4 regions of the Pseudomonas sp. S07E 245 genome follow, and region 2 is predicted to be linked to each of the others. Evidence: riboswitches for the same ligand, from Rfam matches in the RefSeq annotation. Region 2 holds a riboswitch; each other region holds the start of a gene.
The links. Region 2 has a riboswitch for cobalamin ahead of K3F44_RS05875 (CbtB-domain containing protein). Riboswitches for the same ligand answer to the same signal wherever they lie in the genome.
Positions count from the first base shown of each region.

Region 1 (5,143 bases), 1.6 Mb from region 2:
AGGCCTTCGGCGCGCGCGGCCAGCCAGAGGTTCTGGATTGCGCAGGCGAGCGAGGCCAGGTCCATTTCCGGCAAGGTGCGGCGGCCGAAAATGTGCGCTTCGCGCTTGTCCATCAGCGCTGCCACCCAGAGCTCGGCGCAGTCGTTGATGCCTTCGACCTTGAGCTGCATGAATTCGTCGGAGCGCTCGCCAAGGGCTTCGGCGGTGCGCACCCGCTCCTGCTCGACCAGGGTCTGGATGCGTCCGCGCAAGTCGCGCTGGCTGATGCGGATGAACCGCCACGGTTGCATCAAGCCAACACTGGGGGCCTGATGCGCGGCCACCAGCAGGCGTGTGAGCACCTGCGGCGCTACTTCGCCACCGGCAAAGTGGCGCATGTCGCGGCGCTCGCCGATCGCTCGGTACACCGCAGCGCGTTCGGCATCGGAGAAGGCATGCTCGCTCATGGTCGCAACAGCGCCGCCGCCGCGTGGGGGTCAGAGGGGAAATAGAAGTGCACGTATGAGGCCGTCAGCCGGCCCAGGCGGTACACCGCCTCGTTGCCGCGGCCGCCGTTGGGGCTGAGGCCACGGGCGATTGGCTCCAGCTCGCTGGTGGTCAGCGAGTGGTGATAGGTGTGCCCGCGCAGAGTGCCTTCGGGCAGTTCCACCGCTTGCAGGGCCAGTGCTGCCAGGCGCTTCTGCATCACCGCCTCGCCAGTCAACAAACCAACCAGCGCGGCGCGCTCACCGGCAACATCGGTCAGGTTTTCAAGCAGGTAGAGCATGCCGCCGCACTCGGCCAAAAGCGGCTTGCCTGCACTGTGATGAGCGCGAATCGCGTCCAGCATCGGCGTATTGGCGGCCAGCGCATGGTGGTGCAATTCGGGGTAGCCGCCTGGCAGATAGAGGCTGTCGACCTGCGGCAGCTCGCTGTCGTGCAGCGGCGAGAAAAATTCCAGCTGCGCGCCCATGGCCCGCAGCAGGTCGAGGTTGGCGCCATAGATGAAGGCAAACGCTTCGTCGTGCGCTACGCCAATGCGCACCCCAGCCAGCGAGGGCAACGGTGCTGGCAAAGCGGGGCCATCGAAGCTCACCGCTGGCGGCAACGCGGCATCGCAGCTGCCAGCCAGGGCCTCGGCGGCGGCGTCGAGGCGCTGGTCAAGGTCGTTCAGTTCGCTGGCTTGCACCAGGCCCAGGTGGCGACTGGGCAGCTCGATGCCGCGCTCGCGCGACAGCCCGCCGTACCAGCGCAGGCCTTCGGTCAGGCTGCCTTCAAGTAGTTGCGCGTGGCGCAGGCTGCCAACCCGGTTGGCCAGCACCCCGGCGAACGGCAGATCGGCCTGGTAGCGTGCCAGGCCCAGGGCCAGCGCACCAAAGGTCTGGGCCATGGCGGTACCGTCGATCACCGCCAGTACCGGCACGCCGAAATGGCGCGCCAGATCAGCGCTGGACGGAGTGCCATCGAACAAGCCCATGACCCCTTCGATGAGGATCAGGTCGGCCTCGGCGGCAGCTTCCCAGAGCAGTCGCCGGCTCTCTTGCGCGCCGATCATCCACAGATCGAGCTGGTACACCGGCGCGCCGCTGGCCCGCTCCAGAATCATTGGGTCGAGAAAGTCCGGACCGCACTTGAACACCCGCACCTTGCGCCCGAGGTTGCGGTGCAGGCGCGCCAGGGCTGCGGTCACGGTGGTCTTGCCCTGCCCGGAAGCGGGCGCTGCGATCAGCACCGCCGGGCACTGGCGCGGGTCACTCATAGTTCCACGCCCTTCTGCGCGCGGATACCGGCCTGGAAGGCGTGCTTGAGCATGCCCATCTCGGTGACGGTGTCGGCCAGTTCGACCATTTCCGGTTTGGCGCCGCGGCCGGTGACGATCACGTGCTGCATTGGCGGACGAGCCTGAATGTCAGTGAGCACCTGGTCCAGGTCGAGATAACCATGCTTGAGGGCGATGTTCAGCTCATCCAGCACAACGAAATGAATCGACGGGTCCTGCAGCATTTGCCGCGATACCGCCCAGGCGGCTTCTGCCGCGGCGATGTCGCGCTGGCGGTCCTGGGTTTCCCAGGTAAAGCCCTCGCCCATCACGTGGTAGCGCACCTGCTCGGGGAAACGGCGGAAGAACAGCTCTTCGCCGGTGCTGTTGCGACCCTTGATGAACTGCACCACACCGCACTGCATGTCATGGCCCAGCGCGCGGGCGAGCATGCCGAAAGCCGAGCTGCTTTTGCCCTTGCCATTACCGGTCAGCACCAGCAGCAGGCCGCATTGATTGGGAGAGTTGGCGATGCGCTCGTCGATGATCGCCTTTTTGCGCTGCATGCGCGCCAGGTGGCGTTCGTCGCGTTCGGGGTTGTCGCTCATAAGGTTCTCCGCAAGTGCCTGCGCGCGCACCGGGCGGCGACAGATCGAAAGGCAGGCAAACGGAGAACGCGCAGGCGCCGTGGCGCAAACCACAGTGAACTGTGCATCACCCTCCGTGATGCCGTTGGCAGTAACAGGCCGGTCTCCGGGCTCGTGAGCGCTACGTACGCGGCTCACCTACCGTTGCGGGGGCAGCGCCGGACTGGTACCGGCTTCCCAGTTTCACCCCGCCAGACCGCAGTCCGCAGGGCACCTGAAACACGCCGCGAAGGTTAGAGGGTTGCACCGGGAGCGTCAATGAAACAAGGCCGGTTTGGCCTGGATCAATGGCCGATTCGACAGTACAGCGCAGACTGCTAGCATTGATATCATATCGCCATCACTGTAGCTGACCGCGATAATCACAATAAGGAGTGCGCAGCATGCAAGGTCTGATCATCAACAACCCGCGCCTGGAGTTTTTGCGTCCTGCCCTGGAGCGCTGGGTCGACTGCATCGATCGCTTCGCCGAACTCAACCATGCCAGCGACGCGCCTTACTGGCATGGCGCAGCGGCCAACGTCGGCCTGCTGGCTGCGGCTGCCTGGCAAGCCGAGCTGGTCGCCCTGACCCAGTTTGCCAGCAGCAAGCAACGCGAAGAAAGCGAGCGCGAAGGCCGTTGTGACCTGGCCATCAGCACCGCCGAGGAGTCGATCCACCTGCACGCCAGCCAGCGCTGGCCGCGCATCGCCCGGCTCGACCTGACCGCCGCCCTGCAAGAAACCACCAGCGCCGCCAAGCCGATTGCCTATGCCAGCCAGCTCAAAGCCGGGGCGCTGTTCGTCAGCCCGTGGAAAGCCGGCCAGCACGCCAGCCCGGAAGAACTCCAGGATCTGGTCGATGACCTGCAAAAGCACACCACCTGCGCCGTGGCCTGGTACTTCCCGTACGCCTATCGCAAGCTGCACAACGAGCACGGCCAGTATTTCCCAGGTGTTGCATTGCTGTTCAAGCAAGCGTGAAGCAGCCCTGCGCCGCGCCCGGTTGAACCTCGTCCGGCGCCTATGGTTCTGTATGCCATAGCCCTTGTCGAGAGCCCGCCCATGGACAGAATGCGCAGTGCCGTTGTGCTCGCCTTGCTCGCAGGCCTCGGCGGCTGCGGCGAGACCGCCAGCCTCAGAGTCAACGATGGCATCGGCCCCACACCGCAGTTACCGGCGCCAAACAAAACCCTGTTGCCAACCGTCAACGTCGCGCCGGCGGTCGGCTGGCCGCAGGGTGGCAAACCAGTTGCAGCGGCCGGCACTCAGGTTGCGCTATTTGCCGACCATCTCGACCATCCGCGCTGGCTGTATGTGCTGCCCAATGGCGACGTGCTGGTCGCCGAAACCAACGCACCGGCCAAGCCGGACGACGGCAAAGGCCTGCGCGGCTGGTTCATGAAACGAGCCATGTCCAAGGCCGGTGCCGGCGTCCCCACCGCCAACCGCATCACCCTGCTGCGCGACCGCGACCATGACGGCGTCGCCGAAACCCGCAGCCGCTTTATCGAAGGGCTCAACTCGCCCTTCGGCATGGTGCTGGTAGGCAAGGACCTGTACATCGCCGACACCGACAAGCTGCTGCGCTTCGATTACGTGACCGATGCGTTGCAGATCGACGGCCGCGGGCAGAAGGTCACCGACCTGCCGGGTGGCACCCTCAATCACCACTGGACCAAGAACGTGATCGCCAGCCCCGACGGGCGCAAGCTGTACGTCACGGTAGGCTCCAACAGCAACGTGGCAGAGAACGGCATGCAGCAAGAGCAAGGCCGCGCGGCGATCTGGGAAGTGGACCGCGCAACCGGCAGCCACCGCATCTTCGCCTCCGGGCTGCGCAACCCGAATGGATTGGCCTGGCAGCCGCAATCGGGGGCGCTATGGACGGCGGTCAATGAGCGCGACGAGATCGGCAGCGACCTGGTCCCGGACTACATCACCTCGGTCAAGGATGGCGGTTTCTACGGCTGGCCGTACAGCTACTACGGGCAGCACGTGGACGTGCGGGTACAACCACAAGACCCAGCCAAAGTCGCCCAGGCGCTGGTACCGGATTACGCCGTGGGGCCACATACCGCTTCGCTTGGCCTGGCGTTTATCGAGCCAGGTTTGTTGCCCGCACCGTTTGGCCGTGGCGCGCTGATTGGTCAACACGGCTCGTGGAACCGCAAGCCACACAGTGGTTACAAAGTGATCTTTGTGCCGTTCGATGCGGACGGCAAGCCAGCAGGCCAGGCGCTGGACCTACTGAGCGGTTTCTTGAGTGAACAAGGTGAGGCAATGGGCCGACCGGTTGGCGTGGTCAGCGATCAGCGCGAGGGCGTGCTGGTAGCGGATGATGTGGGCAATGTGATTTGGCGTGTGAGCGCAGCAAAGCAATGAGAGCGCTGAGCAGCCCCGGCTTTTGACTTTCGCTCTTGATCTGCGCCAGCGAAGCGAGGCGTGCTCTTGATCTGCTTTTGATCTTGATCCACCGGCGACTCAGGAGGCCGAGCGCAGGTCTTGCGAAGGGAGGTGCCGGCCATGGATGGCCGGCAAGCGCTGCGGGCCAGGATGGCCCGTACAGCGCGGCCCTCCCGGGAGCAAGACCGGAGCGAGGGAACCCCGCAGCGCAGCGAAGGGGCCGGATGTGGAGCCCAGCATTTTTTTGGTTACTTTTTTGGGGCGTTTGCCAAAAAAGTGACTCGCCGTAAGGGCGAAAGGGGCCCGCAAGGCCACCACAGAGAATGGATAAGCACGCAGCACCAGTGAACGACCAGAGATCACCGGGGCCGCTA
Region 1 is NZ_CP080625.1:2,952,492-2,957,634, forward strand. Features, by position in the region: gene bluB (5,6-dimethylbenzimidazole synthase) at 1-446, opposite strand, end outside; gene K3F44_RS13615 (cobyrinate a,c-diamide synthase) at 443-1,738, opposite strand; gene cobO (cob(I)yrinic acid a,c-diamide adenosyltransferase) at 1,735-2,346, opposite strand; cobalamin riboswitch at 2,465-2,618, opposite strand; gene K3F44_RS13625 (hypothetical protein) at 2,769-3,347, shown strand; gene K3F44_RS13630 (sorbosone dehydrogenase family protein) at 3,429-4,748, shown strand.
Region 1: linked by a shared signal. The riboswitch ahead of cobO (cob(I)yrinic acid a,c-diamide adenosyltransferase) and the one ahead of K3F44_RS05875 (CbtB-domain containing protein) in region 2 are both predicted to bind cobalamin.

Region 2 (5,143 bases):
GTTCCGGGTGGGCGCGATAGCACACCACATCCGCCTGGCTGCGTTCACTGCGCCAGGCCAGGTCCTTGAAGCTGACCGGCCGGGTGATGATTCGCCCGTCCAGCTCCGGCAACACGATGTGCATGGCCAGATCGCGGCCGCCGAGGCCCTGCTCGCTGGTTTCCCAGCCCAATTGATTGTCCTGCGCGCAGATCGCCTGCAACACCGGTACATCCCGGCGCAGCGGCCGCGCGTTGGGGCGCTCGGGGCTGGACAAGGCAAAGCCAGTGGTGTTGATCACCACCTCGGCCTGGACCTCATCCATCCACGCTTCAACCTGATCGAGACAGGCCCGCTCTTTGAGGCTGGCTACAGCGATCGGCAACGGGTTGAGCCCCGCCATCTGCAGCCGCTGACAGAACACGTCGATGAACGCGGTGTTGGCCGCCTGCAGGTGCGAGCGGTAGAACAGCAGCGGCGCCACCGGCAGCGCAGGATCCCAGTCGGCGTACCAGTCCGGCAACTGCGCACTGGCCTTGGCTGGGTGGTAGACCACGGTACGGGCCAGCGCTTCCGGCTCCTGCCAGGCATAGTCGCGCTGGAACCACAGGTTGCCCACGCAGTTGAACAGATTCAGCGCGTTGGCCTTGCCGCCCTGGCGCAGGTAGTGCCACAGGCGCTCGGCCTGGTCGCTGCTGACCGTGCTCAAACCGGTGAGCTCGGGGTCAGGCCGATCATCGCCCGGGACCATGATCACCTGAACACCGCGCGCCGCCAGCTCGACCAACTGCTCGATGCCGTAGCGCCAGTAGCCAACGCCGCCGTGCAGTGATACCAGGATCAACTTTGCATGGCGCAGCACCTGGTCGACATACAGGTCGACCGAGGCATGGTTTTGCACCTGCATGGGATTGGCCAGGCGCACGCTGGGGTAGTCGCCAGGCAGCTGTTCCGCGGTTTCGGCCAGCAGCGCCAGGTGCGAGTCACCGCTGCACAGAATGACCAGTTCGGCGGCAGTCTGGCCGAGGTCGGCAATACTGTCGTCCGGGACAAAACCACCGGGCTGGGTGCGCAACAGGTGCATGGATCAGGCTTCCAGAGCCTGACGCAGACGGGCTTCGAGCTGAATGGCGTCAAGCTCCTGGCCAATCAGTACCAGGCGCGTGATGCGCGCCTCGTCAGCGCCCCAGGCCCGGTCGAAATGCTTGTCGAAGCGGGTCCCTACGCCCTGGATCAGCAGACGCATCGGCTTGCCCGGGATGGCTGCAAAGCCTTTCACGCGCAGGATGCCAAACTCCACTACCAATTGGTTGAGGGCCGCCAGCAGCAAGCGCTCATCGGCCTCTGGCAAATCCAGCGAGATCGAGTCGAAGGCATCATGGTCGTGATCGTCATGATCATCGTCGTCATGGTGGCTGTCATGATGAGTTCGGCGCCCATCAATGTGCGCTTCCGATTCGGCACCCAGGCCCAGCAGCACATCCAGCGGCAGGCGGCCGCTGCTGGCTTCGATGACCTTGACCGCCGGCGGCAGCTCTTCGGAGACTTCGGCGCGAACCTTGGCCAGGCCTTCGGCGTCGATCAGGTCGGCCTTGTTCAGCACCACCAGGTCAGCGCTGGCCAGCTGGTCGGCAAACAGTTCGTGCAGCGGCGACTCATGATCAAGGTTCGGGTCGAGCTTGCGCTGGGCATCGACCTGGTCTGGGAACGCTGCGAAGGTACCGGCAGCCACTGCCGGGCTGTCGACCACGGTGATCACCGCATCGACCGTGCAGGCGTTGCGGATTTCTGGCCACTGGAAGGCTTGCACCAGCGGTTTGGGCAAGGCCAGGCCGCTGGTTTCGATCAGGATGTGGTCCAGATCGCCGCGACGTGCCACCAGCTCACGCATGACCGGGAAGAACTCTTCCTGCACGGTGCAGCACAGGCAGCCGTTGGCCAGCTCGAAGACACGCCCGTAGGCTTCTTCTTCGGTGCAGCCGATGGTGCATTGTTTGAGGATTTCGCCGTCGATACCGAGCTCGCCGAACTCGTTGACGATCACCGCGATGCGCCTGCCCTGGGCGTTGTCGAGCATGTGCCGCAGCAACGTGGTTTTGCCCGAGCCGAGGAAGCCGGTGACGATGGTGACGGGGAGTTTGGCCAGTGTTTTCATGGATGCGTGTGCCCTTGGCAGAATGGCGCGGGCATGCAGGACGAGCGCCGCAGGCTGTCACAGCCGGGCTTGTTCGCCTCCGGATCACCCCGCCCGGATTAAAGTCGAAATCGTCTCGAGGCAGGTCTCCTGGCTTGCACCGCACCGGCGCCGGGCCGGTTGGATGACGCCTTCCCGCGCAAGGCGCAGTGGCTGTGTCGATCCTGATCAGTGCTTACAGTTGCGGGGGCAGCCGCGGCTTGACCGCGTTCCCGTCTTAGCTCCGGCCACGCCGGAGAACCTCGAAGCAGACAAGGCTACGCACCCCGGCGGCAAGCTGCAAGCGGCTTTAGGGGCTGTCATCTGCCATATATAGGCGGCTGAATGCACGCTGGCGTGCAACTTGTCACTTGCAGCGCGCCGCTGCGGCATGGTTTGCTAGCGCCTTGCGTTCAGGTGCCCCCTATGGGGTGAAACGGGAAACCGGTGCGTCGCTGGCCTCAATGGAGAGCCCGACTACTCCGGTGCTGCCCCCGCAACGGTAAGCGAGCGAAGTGTCTTGACCACTGTGCCAGGCTGTAGGGCATGGGAAGGTGACGCTTTTCAAGGAGCCCTGCTCCTCCTCGTGAGCCCGGAGACCGGCCTGCGTAGTCGAATATCAACACCCCGCGGTGGGCGGGCGCTGTCGCATTGCCCTGGGCCATCCATGCCCGGGGCCGGTGCGCTTGCCCCCTGCCTATAACAAGCAGAGGATTGCGTCATGCCCATCACCAGTGCCAAACACAGCATCGCCACCCCCGTCAGCCTCAGTCAACGCCTGGTCATCGCCGTCGGCGCCAGCCTGGTTGGCCTGTGCCTGGTGTACTTCGCCGGTTTCTCGCACATCGAGGCGGTGCACAACGCAGCCCACGATACGCGCCACAGCGCTGCCTTCCCCTGCCACTGAGTAGACTCGCATGATCACGCGCATTGCCCGTACTGCAGGGTTCAGCGGCCTGCTCGCCGCCCTGCTGCTGACCCTGCTGCAAAGCTTCTGGATCAGCCCGTTGATCCTCGAAGCGGAAACCTTCGAGAGCCCAGCGCCGGCTGCCCAGCATGAGCATGGCGACAGCGCCGTTGCTGCCCACGAGCACAGTGCCGAAGCCTGGGCGCCTGAAGACGGCTGGCAGCGCGTGCTGGCCACCACCGGCGGCAACCTGGTGGTTGCAGTCGGCTTTGCCTTGATGCTGGCAGCGCTGTACAGCCTGCGCGAACCCAACCGGGTCGCCACCGGAGCGCTGTGGGGCCTGGCCGGTTTTGCCGTGTTCTGCCTGGCGCCAACGCTGGGCTTGCCGGCAGAGCTGCCGGGCACGGCGGCAGCCGACCTTGGCCAGCGCCAGACCTGGTGGATCGGCACTGCGGCCGCAACTGCGGTCGGCCTGGGCCTGATTGTGTTTGCCCAGCATTGGCTGCTGAAGGTAGTCGGCGTACTGCTGTTGGCGCTGCCACACGTGATCGGCGCGCCGCAGCCGAGCGTGCATGAAAGTCTTGCGCCTGAAGCCCTGGCAACCCAGTTCAAGATCGCCTCGTGGCTGACCAATGCCGCCTTCTGGATTGCCCTGGGCTTGCTCAGTGCGTGGTTGTTCCGCCGCTCGCGGCAGGCTTGATGTCTGAGCCGCTACCCGCCGTGTATGTCGGCGTTGGCTGCCGCAAGGGCTGCCCCGCCGACCTGCTTGAAGCGCTGCTGCAACAAAGTCTGGCCAGCCTTGGCTTAACCCTGCATGCAGTGCAGGGCATCGCCAGTATCGAGCTGAAAGTCAGCGAGGCCGGCCTGCATCAACTGGCCGATCGCCTGCAACTGGCGCTGCAGTTTTTTCCCGCAGAGCAGTTGCAGCGTTTTGCCCCACAGCTCAGCCAGCACTCCGCTACAGCCTTCGCCCACAGCGGCTGCTGGGGCGTAGCCGAAAGCACCGCCCTGGCCTTGGCCGCGCGTGCTCACGGCAGCGCGCGGCTGGTGCTCACCCGGCAAACGTTGGCGGGCGCTACCCTCGCCCTCGCCAGTGCTGGATAATCGCCTCCATTTTATTTGCAAGGATTTGCCATGACGGTCTACTTCATCGGCGCCGGCCCGGGCGATCCGGAACTGATCACGGTCAAAGGCCAGCGCCTGATCCGGCAGTGCCCGGTGATCATCTACGCGGGCTCGCTGGTCCCCGCCGCAGTGCTCGAGGGCCACAGCGCCGAAACTGTCATCAACAGCGCCGAACTGCACCTTGAGCAGATCATCGACGCCATGCACAGCGCGCATGCGCTAGGCCACGATGTGGCGCGGGTGCACAGCGGTGACCCGAGCCTGTATGGCGCCATCGGCGAGCAGATCCGTCACTTGCGCGAGTTGGGCATCGACTACCAGATCATCCCTGGGGTAACGGCAACGGCGGCCAGCGCCGCGCTGCTGGGTTGTGAACTGACCCTGCCGGGCATCGCCCAAACGGTGATCCTCACTCGTTACGGCGACAGCTCGCCGATGCCCGCCGGCGAGCAACTCGGCGATCTGGCCCGGCATGGCAGCACCCTGGCGATCCACCTCGGCGTCAAGCACCTGCCACGGATCGTCGCAGAGCTGCTGCCGCATTACGGCGCTGACTGCCCGGTTGCGGTCATCCATCGCGCCACCTGGCCGGATCAGGACTGGGTCAAAGGCACGCTGGCGGACATCGTCGAACTCACCAGTACACGGGATTTTCGGCGAACTGCGCTGATCCTGGTCGGTCACGTACTTGGGGATACACCGTTCGCCGAATCAGCCCTGTATCGCGCCGGCCATGCTCACCTGTATCGCCCCGGCAACGGCTGATTGCCAGCGCCGCCAGCGCGGAGCAGACTCGACCTACCTTGTTGCTATCGGAGCCACGCCCATGCTGGAACTACGCCCCAACTGTGAATGCTGCGCCGTCGAACTGCCCGGCGACAGCCCGGATGCAATGATCTGCTCGTTCGAATGCACGTATTGCCGTAGCTGTGCCGAACAACGTCTGCACGGACGCTGCC
Region 2 is NZ_CP080625.1:1,311,348-1,316,490, reverse strand. Features, by position in the region: gene cobN (cobaltochelatase subunit CobN) at 1-1,063, opposite strand, end outside; gene cobW (cobalamin biosynthesis protein CobW) at 1,067-2,134, opposite strand; cobalamin riboswitch at 2,236-2,433, opposite strand; cobalamin riboswitch at 2,551-2,775, shown strand; gene K3F44_RS05875 (CbtB-domain containing protein) at 2,874-3,059, shown strand; gene K3F44_RS05870 (CbtA family protein) at 3,070-3,759, shown strand; gene K3F44_RS05865 (cobalamin biosynthesis protein) at 3,759-4,163, shown strand; gene cobM (precorrin-4 C(11)-methyltransferase) at 4,194-4,949, shown strand; gene K3F44_RS05855 (DUF1272 domain-containing protein) at 5,011-5,143, shown strand, end outside.

Region 3 (5,143 bases), 520 kb from region 2:
CGCCACGGCCATCAAGAAAGCGCTGCTTGACGCCAAGTTCGGTCTGGCGCGCTTCGGTCAGGTCGAAGTTCATCTGTGCCGAGCTGAGGCTGACCAGGTTTTCCACACCGTCTTCACTGGTCGAGTACTGGCCGTACAGCGACAGGTCCGGCGTCAGCGCATAGACCAGCCCTGCGCGCCAGTTGCCGCCGCTGAGACTGCGGTCGGTGCGGCTGCCGTCGACCAGGTTATCGCGCTCGATGTGGTTTTGATCACGGCGAATACCGGTGACCAGCGACAGCTGCTCAGTCAACTGCGTGCGGTTTTCGGCGAACAGCGCTGCGCTGTGGGTGGTACTGAACGAGCGCGGTTGCAGCGGCGTGGCGCTGACGAACTGGCCGGGCGCGGGCTGCCACGGGTCAATGTAGTCGTTGCCGATATCGGTGTAGGGCCAGTTGTTGGTCAGGCGGAAACGGATCTTGTTGTATTCGGCGCCCACCACGGTCGTGCTGGCCAGGCCAAACAGGCTGTGCTGGAAGGTGAAGCTCTGGCGATCACCGATCTGCTCCTGGTTGTGCTTGATCTCGAGAAAGCCATTGCGCAGCAGTTGGCCGACGTCTGCGTCCCAGTTGTAGTTTTCGGCGTTGCGCCAGTGGCGACGGCTCTTGATGTAATAGAGCTGGTTGCTGGCGCTGACGTTGTCGCTGATAGCCCACTCGCTGCTCAGGCGGGTCCATTCATCGTGGTAGCGCAATTCGGCGTCACGCACGTTGTAGTTCTTGTCGCGCAGGCTGTCACGGTAGTGCCCGGCAATCAGCGGTGTGCCGAAGTAGTTCATCGGCTCGGCGTCGCCGCGTTCGTGGGCGAGGGTGAAACTCAGGTCTTCGTTGGCATCGAAGCGCAGTGCCAGGCTCAGGGCCAGGTTGCGTGAGTCGCCGCGGTCGATATGGCCATTGCCTTGCTGCTTGTTGATGGTGGCACGGTAGCTGAGGCGCTCGCTCAGGCTGCCGCCGCTGTCCAGGCCCAGTTGCTGGCGGTCCCATGAGCCGTAGCCCAGGCGCAGCTGGTTGTGGATCTCGCCTTGCACGGGCTTTTTCGGGATGACGTTGACCACCGCGCCGGTGGCGCCTTCGCCGTATAACACCGACGCCGGACCGCGCAGCACTTCGATACGTTCGACCAGCCATGGGTCGACCGGGAAAGTCTGGGTGCCGGCACCGGTGTACAGGCGCGCGCCGTCGAACAGGGTCATCACCGAACCATGGCCGTTGAAGCCGCGTGCGCTGAGGCCAGTGCCGCCATCGCCTGGGGTGCCGATGGAGGTGATACCGGGGGTGCGGGTGACCGCATCCTGCACGGTGAGGTTGCTGCGCTGCTGGATCTGTTCGACGCTAAGGCTGCTGACACTGGCTGGTGTTTCGAAGGCAGTCAGGCCGAGGCGCGAGCCGGTCTCGCTGCTGCTGGTGAGGTCGGCGCTTGCGTCGCGGCGTTCGCTGATCGCGATAGAGGGCAGGGCGACGACCTTGCTCGTCGGCTCTGCGGCCACGGCTGGCGAAGCGGCGGCAATGCAGGCCGCCAGAAGAGTAAAGGTATTGGTACGGGACATGTCGTTCCACTGGTGCAGGAAGTAAGGATCCCGGTGGAAACAACGCAAAGACAAGCGGGCACGAACGCTGGGCGCACGCGCAAACCGGCCTGCGCCCGCCCACCGCGGGTTTGCCAACTGAAAGTTGCAGGCCGGTCTCCGGGCTTGCGAGGGCTGGAAACCTTCACCTTCCCGTGCACGGGCACAGTGGTGTGTCGAAGGTTTCACTCGCTTACCGTTGCGGGGGCAGCGCCGGACTAGTCATGCAGATGACGCACCGGCTTCCCGTTTCACCCTGCGCACGGCGGCGCAGGACACCTGAAACTGGCGCGCATCTGAGCATCGAAAGTGGCCTTAGTCAAACCTTGGCGCTAAGAAAAATTTGTGACGCATTAGAGGTTTGCGAGTTTTTACTGATTCTTTTTCGAACTTTTCACATTTGGTGTGCATCGAACCGCTCGATTGTCACAGAAACACCCACGTCATGGAGACCTTTACCAATGTCCACCCGTAACCTGTTGCGTCATTCTTGCCTGCTGGCCCTGATCGCTGCCCCGCTTGCTGCCAGCGCTGCGCCAAGTACCGATCCGCTGTTCACTTTCGGCCTGCTCGGCAGCTACGACAAATTCAAGTTCGAAGGCGGTTCTGAATCGGAGACCGATCACCTCGGTCAAGGTGGCCTGTTCGCCAACTATGGCAACAAGATGACCGCCGAATCCGGTTTCATCTACCAGATTGGCGCGGACGCCAAGTATGGCAAGAAGAGCGACAACAAGCTCAAGGAGGCCAAGGTTGATCTGGACCTGGGCTGGCGTGCTGCGATGGACGCGCGCAACTTCCTCGACTTCACCGTGGGCGGTGGTTATGACTGGTCGCGCTTCGAACCGGAGCTCAACGACCTGGATACCGAGCTGACTTACAAGTCGCCGTTCGCCAAGGCTGCCGTCGGCTACAACCACCAGTTCGATGCTTCGACGCTGCGCGTGGAAGTCGGTGCCCGCCGCACCCTCGACGGCCGCGCCAAGCTCAAGGTCGACGATTTCGGCAGCGACACCGTCGATATGAAAGACCGCACCAACCCTTATGCCGAAGTCAGCCTGCTGATGAACCAGCAGGGCGGTATGCCCATTTACGGCAGCGTCTACTACACCCGCACCGAGTACAAACTCGATGAAGAGTCGGATGCAGCCGACAATACCAAGCTCAAGCGTGATGAGTTCGGCGTGAAGGTAGGTCTGGCGTTCTGATTCAGCGCGTTAGCAGGGGGCCGCATAGCGGTCCCCGTTTACTACGCAGATCCGCGGCTACTTGCCACGCCGCCGCGACACCCGCGCTTCAATGTTCTTGCGCCCGATCAGCAGCGCAGGTTTCTCCACCACCGGCTCATCCGCCAGCCATTTGTACATCACCAGGCAATCCACCAGCCCCAGCCGGGCATGCCGGTAGGCCTTGGGCAGGCGGCCGACCTCATCGAAGCCAAGCTTGCGCCACAGCGCCACGGCCACCTCGTTACTAGCCACCACCGAATTGAACTGCAACGCCAGAAACCCTTCCTGACGGGCAAGCTTCTGTGAGTGCTCGCACATCAACCTGGCCACGCCACGCCCGCGTGCAACCGGGCAGACCATGTAGCCACAATTGCCCACATGGGCGCCGGGTCCGGCGGCATTGGCTTTGAGGTAATACGAGCCAAGCAGCTCGCCGTCCTGCTCCGCCACCAGCGTATGCAGCGGTGCCTCCAGCCACAGCTGGCGCGCCTGCTCGAAGCTGATCTGCGGGTCGAAGGCGTAGGTTTCGCGGGCCTGGACGATGCTTTGCAAGGTGGGCCAGAAGGCCTCGAAGTCGGCGGCGGTCATGGGGCGAATGTGGATCATGGCGGTACCTGCACGGGCTGAGCCGGCAAGTCTGGTGGTGCAGGCGCCGCCGCGCAAGTGCGGCGACGCCGACAGGCTTACTCGTCGGCTTTGCCCAGTGCATCCAGAGCTCGGGTCGAATAGACCAGCGCAGCTCCAGCGTTCATCGCCACGGCGACACCGAGCGCCTCGGCGATCTGCTCGCGGGTCGCGCCCTGCTTGAGGGCTTCCTTGGAGTGCACGGCAATGCAGCCGTCGCAGCGGGTGGTGACGGCAACCGCCAGCGAGATCAACTCGCGGGTCTTGGCATCCAAGTGGTTGGTCTTGGCCCCGGCGCCGCTGGCGGTCATGTAGCCCGCGACGGTGTCCGGTGAGAGTTGCTTGAGGTCGCCGATGCCAGCCATCAGCTGCTTACGGTAGGCGTCCCAGTCCATCATGCTCATTGTCTTCACCTTGTAGGGTTGCGGCAGGAGCTTTCAGGCTAGTCGAGCGGGGCGCGTTGGCGAGCGGGAAAATAGTCGAAAGGCTGTTGCACTTAGGTAGCAGTCGCCTCGCAAAAATCAGCGCCGCCAGTATGACGGCGCCTTGCCAGGCTGCCTCAGATGTAGATGAACACCAGCACCAGCGCCGCTACCACCAGCCACTTTTCCAGGTAATAGCGCATGCGGTTGCGTTTTTTCAACGCCTTGCCACGCTCGCGGATTTTGTAGATGCGGGTGAACAGGCGGTTGATTGCGCCAGTCTTGTCATTGGCGTTGTTGGGCGCTGCAGCCGCGGCCATCACCTTGCGGCTGAACCAGCGGTTGAAGCCGCTAGCCCAGCGGTACTTGAGCGGCCTCTCGACATCGCAAAAGAGGATGATGCGGTTGTGCTCGGTGGTGTTGGCGGCGTAGTGGATGTAGGTTTCGTCGAAAATCACCGCCTCGCCGTCGCGCCACGAGTATTTTTCGCCGTCGACATCGATATAGCAGCCATCGTCGTTCGGCGTGTCCAGGCCCAGGTGATAACGATAGGAGCCGGCATACGGGTCACGGTGGCGAACCAGCCTGGCGCCTGGGGGCAGGGTGGCGAACATGGCCGCCTTGACCGTACCGATCCCTTGCAGCAGCTCGGTGGTGCGCGGGCACAGGGTCATCGCCGACGGGTGGGTCTCGCCATACCACTTCAGGTAGAAGCGCTTCCAGCCGGTCTTGAAGAACGAATTGAAGCCGACGTCGTCATGGTTGTCGGACTTTTTGATTTCGCCAACGTGCAACAGTTGCTGGGCTTCAGCGCGGATTTCCTGCCAGTTGTCCTTGAGTGGTTGCAGCTCAGGGAAGGCATCGACCGGCAGGTAGGGTTTGGCCGGCAGCCTGGAAAACAGGTAGAGGAAGCTGTTGATCGGCGCGAGGAAACTCGAATGATCGCCCAGCTGGCGCGTCAGTTTGTGGCGCACACGACCACGCAGATGCACATAGGCAATCGAGAGGACGAAGATTAGTACGAAAGCAATTTTCATCGACAAACACTTGTAGAGAATGGCCATGAGCCATGGCTAGAGCGCGCCAGCATAAACAAACCGCGTACGACTTTGTACTTATTGTTACATTTGATCGACGGTACTTTGGTGGCATTGCCTAGGTGTCGCGCAAACGTTTCCGCTAGGATTTTCGGCTCATCTCCGATCCGCGAGGCCGGTACACTCGACTAATCCGTTCATTAATCCGGAGCGAACATGGCCAAGGAA
Region 3 is NZ_CP080625.1:1,835,814-1,840,956, reverse strand. Features, by position in the region: gene K3F44_RS08225 (TonB-dependent siderophore receptor) at 1-1,585, opposite strand, end outside; cobalamin riboswitch at 1,697-1,901, opposite strand; gene K3F44_RS08220 (outer membrane beta-barrel protein) at 2,065-2,811, shown strand; gene K3F44_RS08215 (GNAT family N-acetyltransferase) at 2,869-3,438, opposite strand; gene K3F44_RS08210 (carboxymuconolactone decarboxylase family protein) at 3,516-3,860, opposite strand; gene lpxO (lipid A hydroxylase LpxO) at 4,016-4,915, opposite strand; gene thpR (RNA 2',3'-cyclic phosphodiesterase) at 5,132-5,143, shown strand, end outside.
Region 3: linked by a shared signal. The riboswitch ahead of K3F44_RS08225 (TonB-dependent siderophore receptor) and the one ahead of K3F44_RS05875 (CbtB-domain containing protein) in region 2 are both predicted to bind cobalamin.

Region 4 (5,143 bases), 530 kb from region 2:
TCTTCGGCTTTGCCGCTACGCTCGCTACGCGGTTTGTAGGCGTTGCGCGCGCCGCTGTTGCTGGCGCCGTGACGATAATCGCGCTGGTCGAATACGCTGCGGTTGAGCAGGCTCCAGCTGCTGTCTTCAATCAGCCCATTGGCCTTTGCCTGGGCAGACTCGGCGGCTGCCAGAGGGGCGACAGTGATCAGCGGGAGCAGAGCAGCAGCGCGCTTGAAATGGCTCACTGACCTGTTCCCAGTTTCTCCAGCTGTACTTGCAGACGGGCCTTGGCCCGGGCTGGCAAGGTCGCCGGCAGGGCCGGCATATCGACCGCCGGTTCGCCAACCTGGATCAACATGACCATGCCCATCGCCAAGTGCGGAATGCACTGAATTGCATACAACCCCGGTACGCTGAACTGCTGCTCGTGGGGCTGATTGAGCTTGCTCTTGAAGGCTTCGGCGCCGGCTGGCAGCAGCTCGGCCAGGGTCGCGGCATTGTGCCCGCTCATGCTCGGCACAAAGCGCACGCTGTCGCCGGGAGCGATGTGCAGGTGGTCCGGTTCATAGACCATGGCGCCGTCGCTGCCGCGGTTGAGCATCTTTACTTCATGGATTTCGGCGTGAGCCGGCGGGGCGAGTAGGGCGCTGCACAGCAGCAAGGCGAGAGGGCGCGAAAACATAGTGGGAACATCCGTGTTCAAGGGGCGCGAAAACGCAGTATGCGGGCGCCGTCATAAGGATCGGTCAGGTAGTGAGCGTGCACGCCGAAGGTCAGCAGCAGGCGCTCTGGGGTCAGCACGTCATGCGGCTTGCCGAGTGCTACCAAGCGGCCTTGGTCGAGCACCGCGAGGCGGTCGCAGGTCAACGCCTGGTTCAAATCATGTAAAGCCACCAAGGTCGTCACCGGCAGTGCCTGGACCTGTTGCAGCAGGCTCAGTTGGTGCTGGATATCGAGGTGGTTGGTTGGCTCATCGAGCAGCAATACGCCTGGCCGCTGGGCCAGCGCTCGGGCGATGTGCACGCGCTGCCGCTCGCCGCCGGACAGGCTGTGCCAGAGACGCTGGCGCAAGTGCAGGGCGTCAAGATCGGTAAGGGCCTGCTCGACGATGCGCCGATCCTCGGGGGAGTACGGCGCCAGCGCCGATAGCCATGGTGTGCGGCCCAGGGCCACGGCGTCATACACGCTGATGGCATCGCTGGTGTCGGCTTGCTGCTCGACCAGAGCCAAAGCCTGGGCGATCTGCCGCCGGGGCATGCGCGCCAGTGGCTGGCCGAGCAGTTGCACTTCGCCGCTACTCGGTTTGAGCAGGCCGGCAAGCAGTTTGAGCAGGGTCGATTTGCCGGAGCCATTTGGGCCAACCACGCCGAGGGTTTCCCCGGCGATCACCTCAAGCTCGACCGCTTCGAGCACATCGTTGCCACCCAGACGCAGGCCAAGGCCTCGGCAACTGAGCGGCGCGAGACTCACGCTGTTGAGGTTGGTCATGCGCGCCCCCGGCGGCTTACCAGAATCAAGGCGAACAGCGGCGCGCCAATCAGCGCAGTGACCACGCCGACCGGAATCACCTGCCCAGGAATCAAGGTCCGCGAGAGGATATCGGCGCTGATCAGGAACAGCGCACCTCCCAGGGCACTGGCCGGCAGCAGGCGGCTGTGCCCGGTGCCGAGCAGCAGGCGCAGTGCGTGTGGAATGACCAGGCCGACAAAACCGATGGCGCCGACAATCGATACCATCACTGCCGTAACCAGCGCCGCGCAGCTGATCAGCAGCAGTTGGCTGCGGCGCACCGGAATACCCAGCGAGGCCGCCGAGTCGGCGCCGAAGGTAAAGGCGTCGAGGGTGCGCCGATGCCACAGGCATACCGCCAAACCCAGCAGCGCCACCGGCACCGCCAGCCACACCGACGGCCAACGCACGCCGCTGAGGTTACCCAGCAGCCAGAACAGAATGCCGCGCGCCTGTTCGGCAGTCGCCGACTTGGTGATCAAGAATGCCGTAAGCGCGCTGAACAACTGCGAGCCAGCGATCCCGGCCAGAATCACCTGGGCATTGCCGCCGCCAGCACCGCTGGCCCGCGACAGCAACAGGACCAGGCCGAACGCTGCCAGTGCACCAATGAACGCGCCGCCCGACATCGACAGCGCAGCGCCACCAAGCCCGAGCAGGGCTACCGCGACCGCACCCGTCGAGGCGCCCGCCGACAACCCAAGCAGATACGGCTCGGCCAGCGGATTGCGCAGCAGCGCCTGCAGGATCACCCCGCAGGTCGCCAGCCCGGCGCCGCATGCGGCAGCCACCAGGGTGCGGGTCAGGCGATAGTTCCAGACGATGCCCGCGTCGATCGGGTCGACTGGGTAACCGGCGTCCCACAGGTGGTTGGCCAGGACCTGCACGACCACGCTGGGCGCGACTGGCGTTTCACCAATGGCGATACCGGCAAGCATCGCCCCCAGCAAGGCGAGCAGGGCAGCGGCGCAGTAGGGCAGCAGACGCATCATGGTTGCTCGGCTTTCCCCGAAGCAAACGCGTTGGACAGCGTCTCCAGGCCACGGAACAGGCGAATACCGGCCTGCATCGCGTCGGCATCGAGGACGATGATGCGGCCCTCGCGAACGGCGTCCATGTGTTTGGTGACGGGGTCACTACGGAGGAATTCGAGCTTCTTCTGGTAGTCATCGGCAGGGAAGCGGCGGCGGTCCATGCGGGCGATGATCAGCCAGGTCGGGTTGGCCTTGGCCAGGGTTTCCCAGCCAACGGTTGGCCACTCTTCGCTGGACTCGACCACGTTGCGCACCCCCAGGGTCTGCAGCATGAAGTCGGCCACGCCCTGGCGGCCGGCGACATAGGGGTCGATGTCGAGGTCGGCACTGGAGAACCAGAACAGGGCGGAGGTCTGCGACAGGTCGTGGCCGGCCAGTTGTTTGCGGGCATTGTCCAGGCTCTGCTTGAGCTCGTTGTTGAGCGCTTCGCCACGCGCCTGCACGTCGAAGATCTCGGCCAGTTGGCTGACGCTTTTGTAGATGCTGGCGATCTGGAACGGCTGCAGCCGGGTGCCGTCGGCACCGACCAGGTTGTCCTTGCCTTCGCAATCGGACGGCAGCACATAGGTCGGCACGTTCAGCTCGTTGAACTGCTCACGGGTGCCGACCACACCCTGTGCGCCGATCATCCATTCGAACTGCGCAGCTACCAGTTGCGGGCGCTTGCCGACCACTGCTTCAAAGCTTGGGTCGTTGTCAGCGAGGCGCTCGACCTTGTCGTTCTGCGCCTTGAACTCGGGCAGCACGTTGTTGAACCACAGCGAGGTGCCCACCAGCTTGTCGCCCAGGCCCAGTGCATAGAGCATTTCGGTACCGGCCTGGCCGATGGTCACTGCGCGCTGCGGCGCCTGGGCAAAGGTCTGCACCGCGCCGCAGTTGTCGATGGTCAGCGGATAGTGGGTGGCGGCGGCCTGGGCCAAGCCAGACAGGCTCAGGCCTGCCAGCAGGGTCACGAAACGGGGCAGCATGGGTGGGCGATCTCCTATCGAACAATGCGGGGAATGAACCCACGGACAGGCATCGCCTTGCCCATTGCGCACGGCAATAGGCAGCACCCTGGGAAGGGTGGAGATGGCCAGCCCGGACACCCCGCCGGTTGGTAAATGTTTGCCGGCAGGTCTCCTGACTGGTGCGTCATGGCCTGGCTCCAGCCTTCCCGGGTCAGCAACCCAGTGGCATCAATGGAGCAGGCTCGGCACTTACAGTTGCGGGGGCAGTTCCGTTTCGCCTGCATTCAAGGGCAGGCCTGGGATTCCCTGTTAGTTCCGTGATGGAAACCGGCGGGCGGCATGGTAGACCATCACGCCGCCGGGGGAAAACGCTTTTCAGAGATACTTGAGCCAGCTGATGTCGCGGCGGCGTGCCTTGAGTTGGGCAAACTGGCGCACCGGCAGGTACAACGCCGCCGCCAGCAAGCCGGCAGTCAGCCAGATGAAGCCGATGCTGTCGAAGCCGAAATAACCACCCTGATTGAACCCGAACAGCGCGACACAGGCCAGGTACAGCAGCTTGAGCACATACAGGTGCAGCAGGTAGAAAAACATCGGCGCCGCGCCGAACACTGCCAACACACTGATCCAGCGCGCCTGGCCGGCGCGTTCGAAACCGCGCAGCAACAGCAGCCCGGCGCCCAGCGTCAGCGCCAGGAACAGCAGCGACGGTGGGTACTTGGTGATGTTGCAAAAGCTCATCACGGTCTGCATCAGGCTCGGGTAGCTGCTCCACGGCGCTTCGCCGTAGCCATTGAGCAGGCGCAGGCCGACGAAGCCGAGCAGGGCCGCTACACCCGCCAGCAGCAAGCGCCGTTGACGCACGCTGGCGACGCTGCTGCGGGCGAACCAGGGGCCGAGGGCGTAGCCAAGGGCAATCACGCCAATCCACGGCAGCACTGGGTAGGAAGTGCGCATGCGCAGGCTGTCGGACACTTCCAGCCAGCCGCGGTCATGCAGGATCGCCCACGGCACATGCATGACCGAGCCGGGCGCAAAGTGCACGCCGTCGAGCAGGTTATGCCCGGCGATGATCAGCGCACTGAGCGCGATCAGCGCCGGGCGTGGCAGCCAGACCAGCAGTGACAGCGCGATCATGCTCACGCCGATCGCCCAGATCACCTGCATGTAGATCACCGTCGGGGGCAACTGGAAGGTCCAGGCGAAGTTGACCAGGGTGAATTCCAGCACCACCAGAAACAGCCCGCGCTTGAACAGGAACGCCGAGGTGGCGCCGCGGCCTTGATACTTCTCGCCATACAGCCAGGCCGAAAGACCGGTCAGCAGGACGAACACCGGGGCGCACAGATGCGCCAGGGTGCGGCTGAAAAACAGCGAAGGTTCGGTGCTTTCGATGGTCATCGGGTCAACCACCTGATGATGCATGAAGAAGGTCTCGCGTACGTGATCGAGCAGCATGAACAGAATGACCAGCCCGCGCAGGGCATCGATGCTCTGCAGGCGTTGGCTGACGAGGGTGGGGGAGGTCAGAGCGCTTGTCATGAAATTTCGCTGGTGAAGTTTTGTGTAACGTTATCTTATAACTATTGGTTTTCCTGTTGAAAGTCTTTTGTCGGCGAGCGTAGTGCCCATGAAGGCCCTGGCTAGCCCGTTGCTGCGCGGCCAGCC
Region 4 is NZ_CP080625.1:1,841,510-1,846,652, reverse strand. Features, by position in the region: gene K3F44_RS08255 (OprD family porin) at 1-227, opposite strand, end outside; gene K3F44_RS08250 (pseudoazurin) at 224-664, opposite strand; gene K3F44_RS08245 (ABC transporter ATP-binding protein) at 682-1,470, opposite strand; gene K3F44_RS08240 (iron ABC transporter permease) at 1,467-2,483, opposite strand; gene K3F44_RS08235 (ABC transporter substrate-binding protein) at 2,480-3,493, opposite strand; cobalamin riboswitch at 3,620-3,822, opposite strand; gene K3F44_RS08230 (DUF1624 domain-containing protein) at 3,851-5,017, opposite strand.
Region 4: linked by a shared signal. The riboswitch ahead of K3F44_RS08235 (ABC transporter substrate-binding protein) and the one ahead of K3F44_RS05875 (CbtB-domain containing protein) in region 2 are both predicted to bind cobalamin.